2 regions of the Rheinheimera fenheensis genome follow, and region 2 is predicted to be linked to the other one. Evidence: predicted binding sites of a transcription regulator. Region 2 holds the regulator's gene; the other holds the start of a gene.

Region 1 (7,236 bases), on a different contig from region 2:
AAATATGTCGCTCTATCAACTCCCCGAATTCCTGTCAGATGAAGAATTTCTTTCACATGTAATTAAACAAAGAGCATCATCACCCGATATTGGCAGGTTCGAACTTAAAGAAAACACCGAGGAGTTAGCAAGTCTAAACGGTGCAACGTGTGTAAAGCACAGAACAATTTCTCAAGATAATAATGCCAAAATCGATGGCAATAAGTCAGCGGTAATGCAGATAGAGTATATCGGGTATAACTGCATACACCCTTTTAAAAAGTCTGTTGGTGTGCATACAGAATATTCTCTTCGTCATTTTCAAGGTAAAGAGTACCCAGAGCTAAATAAAAACGCAGAAGAATTTTTTAGTAATATAAAGTTTAAAGAGCTTTAGTAGCCTAAGGAGTCGTCAACAACGCTGAGGATTTAGAGGGTACAGCGCGGAGTAGTTAAGCTTTCTTTATAACAGTGACTGAACAACAGTAACCATGCCACTTTGCAAACATTGTTGGCTCTGTGCTACCAAACCAAGGTGTAAAATCCATGCCTGAGCCGATATTACTTATTTACGACAAAGACTGCCCGGCGTGTAACGCCTATTGCCAGTTGGTACGCATTCGCCAGAGTGTCGGTGAGCTCACGCTTATTAATGCCCGCGAAGACAGCGCCATACTGCGCGAATTAACGGCGCAGGGGCTGGATATTGACCAGGGCATGGTGCTGAAAATGGGCGGTAAGCTGTATTACGGCAGTGATGCCATTTATATGCTGTCGCTGCTCAGTAGCCGCAGTGGGCTGTTTAACCGGTTAAATTACCACCTGTTTAAGTCACGCAAGGTAGCCAACTGGCTGTACCCTGTGCTGCGCGCTTGTCGCAATATGCTGTTAAAGTTACTGCGCAAACGCAAAATTAATAACCTTGGTATTGACGGCAATGAGCGCTTTTAACTGCAGGACACTCGCATGAACCAACTGTATCTGGAATATGCCGCCAATGGCTTTTACTTGTTGGCGGTGTTTTTAGCGGCGCGTAACAGTATTCACACCTGGTGGCTTGGCATCATTGGCTGTGCCTTATTTTCGCTACTGTTTTATCAGGTAAAACTGTATGCCGAAGTGCTGCTGATGCTGTTTTTTATCGCCACCAACGCCATTGGCTGGTACCAGTGGGGCAGGGCGAGTGGGGTAAAACAGATAACCGATACCGCCTTAACACGCTTGTTGGCCTATGCCGCGCTGGCGCTGGTGGTCACAGTGTTATACGGCTTTATGCTGCACCGTTTAACCGATGCTTATGCGCCCTTTGTTGACTCGGCTATTTTAATGTTCAGTATTATTGCGCAGTTTTTACTGATGAACCGCAAACTGAAAACCTGGTGGTTCTGGCTTATTGTAAACACCCTGGCGGTGCCGCTGTACTTATCGCGTGAGCTGCAGTTAACTGCCATTGTGTATGCTGGTTTTTGGTTTAACGCTTGGTATGGCTGGTATCAGTGGCGGCGTTTACTAAAAACAGCGGCGCAATAACGGCCGCCGCTGTCTTCGTTATTACTTTGTACTATTAACGCTTGCTTTTGCGGCGCATGGCAGCAAACAAGCCCAGACCCAGCAACGCCAGCGTGCCCGGGGCTGAAACCGGGTTAGGCGGGTTGTTTACCCCACCGGTGTTTGCAACCACAGCCCGCATGTTCGATAACCAGACACCACTGTCATAAATGCTGTCTGACGTATCAGCAATAGCAATTTTTATGGTGTGGGTGGTTAACGATGTATCCAGCAAGCCGACCAGGTTTAACAGGTTGCTAAAACCATCGTACTCCAGGTCATAATCGCCCTGTGAGTTGTCATTAAAGTTGCCGGCATTGACGCCTGTTACAAAAGACACCAGGCTGCTGTCCGGGAAAAACGCATAGTTAATACCGTCAACAAAAATACCCAGCACGTCAGTTACCGCTTGATCAGGAAACTCTTCAGAGCCAAAGATAAAATCCAGGCTAATGGCATTAAAACCAGCGGCTACCGAGAACTGAAATTCCAAAAAGTTAACATCGTTGGTGGTGGTGCTGGGCGCGCCATTGGCGGCTAATAGGGCTGACAAGTCGGCATCGCTGCCGGTGCCTGTGCTAAAACCCAGGCTGGACGATGTGTTGCTGTTTGACAAATTTGCGGTACCGGTGCTTAAGAAGATACCATCATCGATACCAACCGAATGTACACCGTTACTAAACAGCGCGCTTTGATAGATGGCGGATTGCGCACTGGCGGCATCGTTTAACACGCCCTGAAAGACCTGGCTGCCATCAAATACTGAAATGCCCGCACCCACCAGTGCATTGGTCATTTCGCTGGCAGCATTGTTGACTGATGTCATGACATCCAGACCAATTACTGCAGCTTGTGCCGGCAGTATGGCAGCAAAGCTCAGTGCCGCCGCTAAATTCCTAAGTTTCATTAATTATCTCCATATTATTGCTGATTGTTATAAAAGGCATTAAAGCCTGCGGCTGCTAGCAAATAATATGCCTTAAGACTGTGATTTGTAACGACTTGAAAAATATAGAAATATGTTCATTTGATTTACTGTGTTGAGGGGTAATGTAAAAAAATATGACGTAATTTAATTAATTTGTTTAAACTTTAGTCAATGTTGTGGTTGCTGTCAGCTTTTTTTGCATCAACAGACGTTATCTGTAACGGGTTTATTTTATATTGTTGATTATTATAGGTATTTTATGTAGGCGTGGTTCTTGCTTAAGCCTCTCTGCCAAAAAAGATGGTAACCAGTTGATTTTTCACGGAGTGAAGTATGAAGTTGTTGAAGTCGTTGTTTTGTGCCGCCGGCTTGATGTGTTCAGCTGCGGCGACTGCCGGTCCTATTTTAATTATTAACGGCGCTGATCAAACCACAGAAGTGGGTACCACCAGTGCATTAACCGCCAATCTGCAAGCGCTACATGAAGCAGTGGGCAACACCGTTACTATCAGCAATAATTTGCTGGCTGATCTCTCAGGTTATGCTCAGGTATGGGATGTACGCTTTTTTAACGCGGCAGCGCTAGACGCCGCGGCGCAAAATATCTATCTGGATTATTTAGGTAACGGTGGCGGCCTGTTCTTAATGGGTGAAAACGATAATTTTATGAGTCGTAATAACTCGATTTTATCGTTAATTAATCTGCTGGGCGGTGGCGCTCTGGGCTTTTCAGGTTGTTACGACGGTGTGCAAATGGTGCATGAACCCTTTACCGGTCCTAATACGGTAAGTCAGGTAAATTATGCTGCCTCGGGTTGTTACACCAACCACGGCAACGGCGAGTGGATCACCTCTCGCGCCGATGGCTCTATGGGCGCCGGTGTGGCGTTTGGTGTTGGTAGTTTAACCAATGCTATGGCTGGCGCGCTGACCACTATCCTGGACGTGAATTTTATGATGAATCAATTTGACGTGCCAAATTCACAACAACTGACGAAAAATCTGATCAGTTATGTCGGTGCTCAGGTTGACCCAAGTGATGTACCAGCACCGGCCAGTGTGCTGTTGTTTGCTGCGGGTTTAGCTGCGCTGCGTCTGCGTAAAAGCCGCGCCTGATAAAACGCATGGTTTTGCGATAAAACGGCCCGGCAGGGCCGTTTTTTTACGCTGAAAACACCAGTTTACGTTGTAACTTGGCAGGCAGTTGTTGCAGATCAGCAGGGTTGTCACTTACTACCACCACATTGGCATTGAGCATTGCCAGTGTCAGCCCCTGATAGTGCTGATCGGTAAAGTGTGGTGAGGCTTTCAGATCTGTGTCTTTGGGTATAACAAAAATAGTGGCGTAGCCGCTGGCTGTCTTCACCGCCAGATGCAGCGAACGCACACCCTGAAAGGTACAATAGCGGGCGTAAATAATCTCGTCCTGCCACTCTTGTAAGTTGGCACCAAAGTCAGCCAGTTTCAGGTTTACCTCTTCAAGCGGCTGCGCCTGGGCATGAGACAGTAAATAATCGTGTTCATGGTAAACATGGGCTAATGCATGGCTGCCGATATCGCTGGTGTAACCATGGTGATACCCATTAAGCCCCAATACTGAAATCAGGGCGACACTTGCCGCTAAGGCCAGCGGTGTTAACCAGCGCCAACGGCGTTTTTGTTGCTTTGGAATTTGCATTAGCTGCTCGGCCAGCATAGGCGGTACCGGTATTTGCAGCGCATCTTCTAAGGCGTGTTGTTGCTGCTGCAGTTGTTGGGCAAATTGACGCAAATCAGCATCTTTCGCAAGCGCCTGTTGTAGCGCCGGGTGCTGACTATAAGGGTCGGCCAGTAATAAACGGCGTAATTCGGTATTAGTCATGGTGACGCTCTCCTGATACATCCAGGCTGGCCCGCATTAATTTACGGGCGCGAAATAAACGGGTGTTCACGGTATTGACATTCAGTTGAAGCAGGCTGGCGATCTCGTCACTGCTAAAGCCGCCTAATGCTTGCAGCACCAAGGGTTCGCGGTACTCTTCGGGTAACGCCGCCAAATGCTGGCGCACAATCTGGTTGTCGTATTGTTGCTCGGCACTGCTTTGCACCGTATCGGCCAGACTATCCTGCTCGGCGCCGTCGTCGTAATCAAATTGCTTACGCTCAAAGCGGCGGGCGTTTTCCCGGCGTAAGATAGTAATAAGCCATGCTTTAGCGGCATTTGCGTCCAGCAGGCTGTCCAGGCTTCTCCAGGCGCGTAAAAAGGTTTCCTGCACCAGATCCTGGGCAATGTCCGCATCTTTACATAACCAGTAACCGTAGCGATACAGATCGGCATGGTAGTGCTTAACCAGCAATTCGTAGCGTTTGGCTTTATTGTCGCCAAGCGTAAACACGGCAGCGCTTGGCTGGTTCTGAGTGGTGTGGTCGGGCATTGGCGCCGTTTTACTCTGTACGTTAGTGGTGTTCAGACTAGCTTTATTTGCCCTGCCTGGCAAAAAATGCAGGCTACCCATCATGATGCTCCGCCATAGACGCGCTGCTTAACATAATAATCCAGGCTGGTGTAGCGGCCACCACCGGTAAAAAACAGGCTAACCAACATAACAAAATAGGTGGCAGCAAATTCAATACCGTTGTTTAAAATCACAAAACTACCATTGCGGGTGAGCCAGGCGTAATTACCATGTTGCTGCAACAGGTGTTTCGCGGCCTGAAGTTGCTCAGTAGATTCTATTACCCGCTCGTTTGCCAGCCAACTGCTGCTGTCGGCAATCGCTAGCCAGCCGTTAGGCCAATGCACAGCAAAAATGGCCACCAGCATGGTCACCATAAGGGGTATGCTAGCCAGCCGGGTGAATAAACCCATTAGCAACAACACTGCCCCCAGCGTTTCTGCGGTTATTGCCAATATGGTTAACAGCATTGGCAGGGGTAAACCCAGCCCCCATTCGGTATTGCCAAACCAGGCTACCGTGTCGTCAAAGTGCTCAAGCTTGTTAAAGCCCGCTTGCAGTAACACGGGGGCCAGATATAGGCGCAGAAGTAAAGGTGCTAATCCGGCTAGCGCCTGGCTGCGATTGACCATAGTTTGATAAAAAGAAAAAACCGCCGGCATCTTAATGCTCCGTTAAAACAACAGAACATAAGAACGGCGGTATGATGGTTATCTTTCAGCGCTGTGCGTAAATAGTTGCGGTTAGTGAACGCGATATAGCCGGCAGAAAAAGTCGATGACTGCATCCGCGTCCAGGCTGGAAAAGCGTACTTTGCGTTTAGCCATAATAGCCTCGCCCAGTGTTTTTAACGTGTGTTCCAGTGGTAAACCACAAGGGCGCTCCAGCTCATGATCGGCAAACAGGAAGTTTAGTGCTGCACTGGTGTAAGATTTGCCAGGCGTTAATGACACCAGCTCAAGCTCTTGTAGCCGTACGCCCAGGTTGCGAATTTTCTGTAAGCGGTATGTCTCGTTCATGATTGGCCCCGTGTACTGTTTGCCTTGATACTTACTGTATCGACGGGGTGGGGGAATTCTTTAATCAAACAGCGAAATTGACCAGCACAGCGGCGCTGGTTTTTGCTAGTATAGCGGCAATAATTGCAGGTTTTACTAGGTAATGCATGACTCATCACCCACATCCGCTGGCACTTACGCTACCCCAACTTGGGCCTCAGCTGGACGCTAAACTGATTAAACAAGCGCTGGACGCTAACACACTGGTGCCGGCCTTTATCGGGCAGGACAGAGCCAAGGCGGCGCTGGCGTTTGCTATCGGTATGGATATGCCCGGTTACAACCTGTATGTAATGGGGGAGCCGGCGCTAGGCCGTTTTACGCTGGTGCAGGATATATTACAGCAAGCCGCCAGTGAAAAAGCCACGCCAGATGAATGGTGCTATTTAAACAATTTTGATGACGAGCGTGTACCCAACACGCTGCGGCTGTTGCCGGGTGAAGGCAAGGTACTGGTTAAGAAGATTGAAGCCTTAATTGACGAGTTGCTCGACACCTTCCCGGCAGCCTTTGATAACCCGGGTTATCAGCGCAAGAAAAAAGCCATTGCCCGTGCCTTTGATGATAAATACGAACTGGCGCTGGAATTGGTAGAGAAAAAAGCGCTGGAAAAAAACGTCGTGTTGTATGAAGAAAACGGCGCGGTCAGCTTTTCACCGATCATTGACGGCAAACCGCTTGATGATCAGGAGTTTAGTAAGTTAACCGAAGAGCAGCGGCAGTACTTTTACGGCCTGGTGGGCGAGCTGGAAACCATTTTAAATGAACAGCTACTAGAGTTGCCGCAGTGGAAGCGCGAGTTATCGGAAAACCTGCGCGCGCTGCGTAAAGACACCATAGAGCAGGCGATAAAACCGCTGCTAAAACAGCTGGAGCACGACTATGCAGCTGAACTGGGTGTGCTGCGATATGTGCGAGAGATGCGCAGCCATCTGGTAAAAGCCGTGCTGGAACTGATGCCGGATGAGTCGGAAAGCGAAAAGCAGGAAGAGAGCGATAACCGCGAAATTTTTGTCGAAGAGTTTGTGCCTAACGTGTTGGTGCATCATGAAAGTATGTCGGGTGCGCCGATTATTTTTGAGCCCAGCCCCAGCTACGGCAACCTGTTTGGCCGTGTTGAGTACAACTCCAGCAGTGGCTCGCTGTATACCAACTACCGCATGATCCGCCCCGGTGCGCTGCACCGTGCCAACGGCGGCTACTTAATCTTAGATGCCGACCGTCTGCTAACCCAGCCACAGCTGTGGGATGCGTTAAAACTGGCGCTAAAATCCGGTGAGTTACTCAT
Region 2 (7,236 bases):
CTAAGCCATTGCAGGTATTTGCGGTCTGCTGGTTATTGTTAGCCAGCCCTTTGCTGGTGATTTTTGCTGGCCCGCTGACTGAGCTGTCGTTGCAGGCAGCGGCGCAACTGTATGACACTAAGACGTCAGTACAATTGATTTTAGGCCAGGAGGTGACGCCATGAGGTTTAAGCCGAAGTTTCGCTGGTTGCCTACGCCTTATCGCAGTGTGTTGCTGTTTGTCGTCTGGTTACTGCTAAACCAGAGCATTGAAGCGGTGCATGTGTTTTTTGGTCTGATACTGGCAATCGTTATTCCATTACTCACGTTGCGTTTTCGTAACCCTCAGCCACTGATTGAGCGGCCAATGCTGGCGCTGCGTTATATTCTGCGGGTGTTTGGTGACATTATTACAGCCAATGCCCAAGTTGCAGTGTTGATACTGGGGCCAAAGCAGCGGTTAAGCCCGGCATTTGTCAAAGTGCCGTTGGATTTGCAGCATGAATTGCCCATTACTATTTTAGCCAGTACGGTGTCGATGACGCCGGGCACGGTCAGCGCTGAAATTTACCCCAGTGTTGAGCAACTGCCTGAGGGCGAGCCCTTGCCGCAGCGTTGGCTGCTGATCCATGTGCTGAACCTGAAAGATGAGGCGCAGCTTATTGCCGAGATCAAACAGCGTTATGAAGCACCGCTGAAGGAGATTTTTCAATGCTAAATAATGTCATCATGTTGGTGTTTGCCATGATTAGCGTGGCGCTACTGCTGAATTTATGGCGCCTGCTGCGGGGGCCTAGTTTGCCAGACCGCATTCTGGCGCTGGATACCATGTATATCAACAGCATAGCACTGATTATTCTGTACGGTTTGTTGATGGGATCACCGCTGTATTTTGAGGCCGCTTTGCTGATTGCGATGTTGGGCTTTGTCAGTACTGTGGCGGTATGTAAGTTCTTGCTGCGTGGCGATATTATCGAATAGGAGCGGTTATGCAAAACTGGATCGAGTGGGCCGTGGCATTTTTTCTGTTACTGGGTGGCAGCTTCGTGTTAATCGGCTCAATTGGCTTAACCCGCATGCCTGACTTTTTTATGCGGCTGCATGGGCCAACCAAAGCAACCACCCTGGGTATGGGCGGCATTTTGCTGGGGTCAATTTTCTTTTTTAGCTTGTCAGGCGGCGTCAGTGTGCATGAGCTTTTAATTACCATCTTTTTGCTTATCACAGCGCCGATCAGCGCACATATGCTGATAAAGACAGCACTGCACCACAAATTAAAAGCGATAACTAAAACCAAAGGGCTGGATAATATAGCGCCGGCGCAAAGTAAGCAGCACAGCCGTAAACCCTTGCCATAGCGCGGTTTTGGGGCATTAACTTATTGCTCGTCAAAACCTTTATTGATTAAATCGATCACGGCGATAAGCGCCTGTTCAGCGTCATCGCCCTGGGTGCAGACTTCCAGCGTTTTTCCTTTACTACTGGCCAGCATTAACAGCGCCAATACACTGCTGGCATCAGCAGTTTTGTCATCTTGTACCAGCTCTATTTTGGCTTGAAACTGCTGACATAACTGTGCCAGTTTAGTGGCAGCGCGCGCATGTAAGCCGAGCTGATTAACGATGGTAACGGTTTGACGACATTGCATGAGTTACGCCTTGTGGTGACGCGATAGCTCACGGTGACGAACCTGCACGTCGTCGCGTGAACTGCGATAACTTTCGACCAGGCTTTCCACCATATACACAGAGCGATGCTGGCCACCAGTGCAGCCAATGGCTATGGTCAGATAACTGCGGTTATTACGCTCCAGCTGTGGTAGCCAGGTACTGATAAAGCTGTTAATTTGCCAGATGTATTTGGCTACAACGGGTTGTGCCGCCAGATAATCTTTTACCGGTTGGTCAAGCCCGGTGAGTGGCTTTAAATCAGGCTCCCAATGGGGGTTAGGTAAAAAGCGCGCGTCGAAGACAAAGTCGGCGTCTTTCGGGATACCGTATTTAAAGCCAAAAGACTCAAACAAAATCACCAAGCGGCCGGTTTTCTGGCCCAAAATGCGCTCACGCAGCTGTTCTGCCAGCTGATGCACATTCAAGTCGGTGGTATCAATATAGAGGTCGGCCCGGCTGGATATAGGGTCTAACAGCTGCTGCTCGCGCTGTATCGCTTCATCCAGCGACATGGCCTGATGCGACAGCGGGTGTAACCGGCGTGTTTCGCTAAAACGCTTAATTAAGCTGGCGTGATCGGCATCCAGGTAAAGAATGGTCAGGTCGAGTTTGCGTGGCAGGTAAGACAGAATCTCAGACAGCTCATTGGGGTCTTGTGGCAGGTTCCGCACGTCTATGCTTACGGCAACACGCTCATACTGCCCCATAACAGTGGTCGCCAGCGTAGGCAGCAAATTAACCGGAATATTGTCGACACAGTAGTAGCCTAGGTCTTCCATCACCCTCAGCGCGACAGATTTGCCTGAGCCGGAACGACCACTGACTACCAGCAGCTTCATTTGTCGGTATCCACTGTGCTGTAATCCACCAACAGCTTGTACAACTCCTGATTTGTCTGAGCATGGCGGATTTTTTTTGTGAGTTCTTTCTGGCTTAACAGCTTGGCGATACCCGCTAAGGTACTAAGGTGCGCCTGACATTGTTCTTCGGGTATTAAAATAGCGCAAAAAATATCTACCGGCTGATTGTCTATTGCATCAAAGGGGATGGCCTCTTTACTGACCACAAAGACCAGTACCGGCTGGGTCACGGACTTTAATTTGCCGTGCGGTATGGCGATACCGCCACCGATGCCGGTAGAGCCAAGCTTTTCCCGTGTCATCAGGGCTTCCAGGATACTGTACTCGGTCATGTCAGGCAGCTGTTGATGCGCCAGCTCGGCAATGTACTCGAGGATCCGTTTTTTGCTATTAAAAAGAACTGCACTTTTAGTGCAGTTCTCAGCAAGCATTGCAGTTAGATTCATCATGTCAGGTTAGTGTCGGGCTATTTTCTCTTTATGCTTAATCACCTGGCGATCGAGTTTATCTATCAGCTGGTCGATAGCGGCATACATATTTTCATCTTCAGAAACCGCAAAAACTTCACCGCCGTTCAGGTGGAGCTTGGCTTCAGCAATCTGTTTCAATTTTTCCACGTTTAGGATCACATGTACATTGTTTATATGATCAAAATGGCGTTCCAGCTTAGCAAACTTGCTGTCCACGTACTCTTTTAAGGCTTCAGTAATTTCAACATGGCGACCAGTTAGATTGATTTGCATAGACATATTCCTTCTTTTAGGCTTATTTACAGCAAGGTCTTGCGTTGATTTGACGGTGGAATAAACAGCGATTCACGGTATTTGGCAATGGTGCGTCGTGCTACGTTAATTCCTTGCTCCAGCAAAATATCGGCCATCTTACTGTCACTCAGCGGTTTGGCCGGGTTTTCCGCCGCCACTAATTTTTTAATAAACGCCCTTATGGCAGTTGACGAACATTCACCGCCACTCTCTGTACTAACATGACTGGAAAAAAAGAATTTAAGTTCAAAGATCCCTCTGGGTGTGTGCATATACTTTTGGGTGGTAACCCGGGAAATGGTGGACTCGTGCATGCCAACCATTTCTGCTACGTCATTCAACACCATCGGCTTCATGGCCTCTTCACCATGCTCAAAAAAGGCCTGCTGTTGTTGCACAATACAATTGGCCACTTTTAATAAAGTTTCGTTACGGCTTTCCAGACTCTTTAAAAACCATTTAGCCTCCTGCAGATGTGAACGTATAAACTGGCTGTCGGACGCATTTCGGGCTGTTCTTGACATCGCCGCGTACTGCTGGTTAATGCGCACTTTTGGCATCGCGTCCGGGTTTAGCTCAACCTGCCAGCGACCTTTTACCTTAGTCACACTCACATCCGGTATCACGTACTGCTGTTCTTGTCGTATCACATCAGCGCCGGGCCTTGGGTTTAAACTGTGGATCAGCCGCATCACTTCTTTCAGTTCATCCTCTTTGAGTTTAGTCACCCGCATCAAAGAACGAAAGTCACGATTGGCTAAAAATTCAGTGTGGTCTCGGATCAGGCTTTGCGCCTCACTGAGAAAGGGAGTGGCCGGATCGAATTGACGTAGCTGTACCAACAAACACTCCTGCACCGAACGGGCACCTACGCCAACCGGGTCAAATAACTGAATGCGTTTGATTACGGCTTCTACTTCATCGGCTTCTACCTCTGGCAAGCCGAGTGAGTCGAGAATATCTTCGCAGCTGATGGTTAATAAGCCATTGTCATCGATGGCTTCAATAATAATCTCGGCGATGGCGCGGTCGGTGTCAGTAAAGGGTGTAAGCTGCATTTGCCAGCGCAAATAATCCTGCAGGGTTTCACTGGTTTCACCCTGATAGACATAATCGTCATCCGGATTGCCGGCGCTACCGGCACTGACCGGTTCTGCACTAACCAAATCATCCCAGTTGTTGTCCAGCGGTAAGTCTTCCTGAATATTTTGCTCGGTCATCGCCTCGCTGCTGTCAGGCTCGCTGGGTTCAAAGCTGTCATCCGGATTATGATCGACGTCGGCCGCTTTGGTGTCAGATAGGTCGATGTGCTCTTTGGGTTCAGGGTTAAAGCTGTCGAATTCGTCTTCGGCTTCCAATAAGGGGTTAGCGTCTAGCGCTTCCTGAATTTCCTGCTGCAACTCTATCGTCGACAACTGTAACAGGCGAATTGCCTGTTGCAATTGTGGCGTCATGGTTAGCTGCTGTCCTAAGCGAAGTTGCAAAGAGGGTTTCATCTACTTCTACCGTTCTCCTGAATCACACGCTGTTGTTGTTTTTTGCTAACTATAGCCTGAATTGCTCGCCAAGGTATACATCGCGTACTTTCTGATTAGCCAGCACGTCTTGTGGTGCACCGGAGGCAATCAGCTCGCCATGACTGACAATGTAGGCGATTTCACACACATCAAGGGTTTCACGCACATTATGGTCGGTAATCAGTACCCCAATGCCCCGTTGCGCCAGGTGCTGAATAATTTTTTTAATGTCTAATACTGAAATAGGGTCAACACCGGCAAAGGGCTCGTCCAGCAGGATAAAGGCCGGATTAGCCGCCAGAGCGCGGGCAATTTCTACCCGGCGCCGCTCGCCACCGGATAAGCTCATGCCCAAGCTATGTTTGATGTGGCCGATATGAAACTCTTCGAGTAAATCGTCGGCAATTTCCTCCCGTTGGGTGCGGCTTAAGTCTTTACGGGTTTGCAAAATAGCCAATAAATTATCGTACACGCTAAGCTTGCGGAAAATAGAGCTTTCCTGTGGCAAATAGCCGATACCGCAACGTGCCCGCTCGTGGATTGGGCTGAAGGTAATGTCCTGTTCATTAAGGCTGATATGGCCTTTATCAGAGGGCACCAAACCCACAATCATGTAAAAGGTGGTGGTTTTACCGGCCCCATTTGGGCCGAGCAAGCCAACAATCTGGCCGGCGTTCACCGACAGGCTGACATCCTTTACGACTTGCCGGCCTTTATAACTTTTAGCCAGATGTGAGGCGACTAACTTCATGGATTGTTCTTTTCCTCTGGCGTAAAAATGGTGGTGACCCGCTTAGAGTCGTTACTTTCGGCACTGAGCTGCTTTTTCTCGACGTTATAGCGGATAACCGAGGCTTTTACTACACTGCCACTTTGTGTCAGTTCGGCATCGCCGCTCAGCGTCAGGGTGCGGCTGGAAGGCTCGTAACGCATTTGCGCTGCCGTAGCGGTTACCGGCTGGCCGTTATCCAGTTGCTGTGAGTAACTTACCGGGCTGCCGGTTGCGGTATACACCTCTTTACCCTTGCCGGCACTGGCATCAATTTCCAGTTGATCGGCTTTCATTTGTAAAGAACCTTGCGTTATCAGCACGTTAGAGCGGTAGGTGAGGATGTTTTCCTCTACCGACACCAGTTGGTCGGCGTCTATTTGAATCTGCTGGCTGTAGTCTGGTTGGGCGGCGCTCAGGCTGGCGCAGCCAAAACATAATGCTAAAAAAAACTTAGTTTTCATTCTGATATACCGTTTTATCATGCTGTAATAGCTGGAAGGTTTTACTTTTCAGGTCTGCGTTAATACCGTTGCCGAGAATATAAAACCCCTGACCCTGAATTCTAACCGGGTGATTATTAATCAAGGCATTGCTGGGAAACAACATTTCCAGTTGCTCGGTTTCAATACGTTGAATCAATTCGTTTTGTTGCTGACTGACAATTTGTACCTGCTGCTCCAGAATGATCTTATCCTGTGGAAACCACACTGCATAGCGGCTGCTGGCACGCCAGTTTGGCTGCTGCTGTGCGTTGTACAGGGTATACACTGGCTGTTCAAACTGGGTAAAACCGAGTTGGGCAAAATGCTCAAGCCGCTCTGCACTGACAGTGTCAGCCAGATAGCCCTCGGCGTTGTATAGCCTTCGGGTAACGTTTTGCGCGACATAATCAGGCAACAGCTCTTGATCGGTCTTTAGCGGGTCTGTCAGCTCTGCCGGTTCAAACCAGAGGTAAAGTGCTGTTGCAGTTAATGCCAGGACCACCAAGGTCAGCAGTTTTCTCATGCGCTGCTTCCGTCGAACAAACCAAATTTCTGCTGACTGATGAGCAGTAAATCACACAGCTCTCTGACCGCACCAAAGCCACCGTTTAAGCTGGTAACATAACCGGCATGCTTTACCAGGTAAGGGTGAGCATCCTTCACTGCTACCGCCAGGCCGCAGTGTTGCATCACCTGCCAGTCGGCCAGATCATCGCCGATATAGGCAACATTGGCGGCGTTAAGTTGCAATTTTTGCAGGAGCTCTTCAAAAGCCGCCAGCTTATTTTCCTGGCCTTGATAAATGTACTGTACGCTCAGTGCCGTCATGCGCTGCTGCACAATGGCAGAGTTGCGACCGGTAATTACCGCGACTTCGACGCCGGCCTGACGCAGTGCTTTAATGCCGTAGCCATCGCGGGTGTGAAAGGCTTTTAGCTCTTCGCCATTGTTGCCAAGGTAAATACGGCCATCAGAAAATACACCATCAACATCACAAATCAGCAGTTTTACCTGGCTAGCGCGCTCTAAAAGCGACTGATTAACTCTTTGGTATAGATCGCTAAACAGGGACATTTACATTACTCCGGCACGTAACAGGTCATGCATATTCATCGCGCCTACCGGGACTTTGTGCTCATCGACTATAATAAGACCGTTAATTTTTTTCTGCTGCATAATTTGCAGCGCTTCA

What was found. Region 2 encodes sigma-54, which starts transcription at its own class of promoters, with help from an activator protein. Its sites were predicted from a motif close to TGGCANGNTNCNTGCTT; they were not measured.
Region 1: ABGI61_RS10315 (PEP-CTERM sorting domain-containing protein) is a predicted target of sigma-54. The motif match lies at 2,719-2,735, and genes of this name have one in related genera.

What each region holds. Positions count from the first base shown of each region.
Region 1 is NZ_JBDPJM010000006.1:304-7,539, forward strand. Features, by position in the region: gene ABGI61_RS10295 (hypothetical protein) at 1-376, shown strand, start outside; gene ABGI61_RS10300 (DCC1-like thiol-disulfide oxidoreductase family protein) at 526-930, shown strand; gene pnuC (nicotinamide riboside transporter PnuC) at 946-1,509, shown strand; gene ABGI61_RS10310 (choice-of-anchor L domain-containing protein) at 1,544-2,434, opposite strand; gene ABGI61_RS10315 (PEP-CTERM sorting domain-containing protein) at 2,789-3,571, shown strand; gene ABGI61_RS10320 (DUF3379 family protein) at 3,618-4,316, opposite strand; gene ABGI61_RS10325 (sigma-70 family RNA polymerase sigma factor) at 4,309-4,953, opposite strand; gene ABGI61_RS10330 (HvfX family Cu-binding RiPP maturation protein) at 4,950-5,552, opposite strand; gene ABGI61_RS10335 (hypothetical protein) at 5,634-5,909, opposite strand; gene ABGI61_RS10340 (Lon protease family protein) at 6,056-7,236, shown strand, end outside.
Region 2 is NZ_JBDPJM010000001.1:269,732-276,967, reverse strand. Features, by position in the region: gene ABGI61_RS01130 (monovalent cation/H+ antiporter subunit D) at 1-164, shown strand, start outside; gene ABGI61_RS01125 (Na+/H+ antiporter subunit E) at 161-697, shown strand; gene ABGI61_RS01120 (K+/H+ antiporter subunit F) at 691-960, shown strand; gene ABGI61_RS01115 (Na+/H+ antiporter subunit G) at 969-1,337, shown strand; gene ABGI61_RS01110 (HPr family phosphocarrier protein) at 1,358-1,627, opposite strand; gene rapZ (RNase adapter RapZ) at 1,631-2,488, opposite strand; gene ptsN (PTS IIA-like nitrogen regulatory protein PtsN) at 2,485-2,940, opposite strand; gene hpf (ribosome hibernation promoting factor) at 2,965-3,252, opposite strand; gene ABGI61_RS01090 (RNA polymerase factor sigma-54) at 3,279-4,769, opposite strand; gene lptB (LPS export ABC transporter ATP-binding protein) at 4,819-5,541, opposite strand; gene lptA (lipopolysaccharide transport periplasmic protein LptA) at 5,538-6,023, opposite strand; gene lptC (LPS export ABC transporter periplasmic protein LptC) at 6,013-6,567, opposite strand; gene kdsC (3-deoxy-manno-octulosonate-8-phosphatase KdsC) at 6,564-7,118, opposite strand; gene ABGI61_RS01065 (KpsF/GutQ family sugar-phosphate isomerase) at 7,119-7,236, opposite strand, start outside.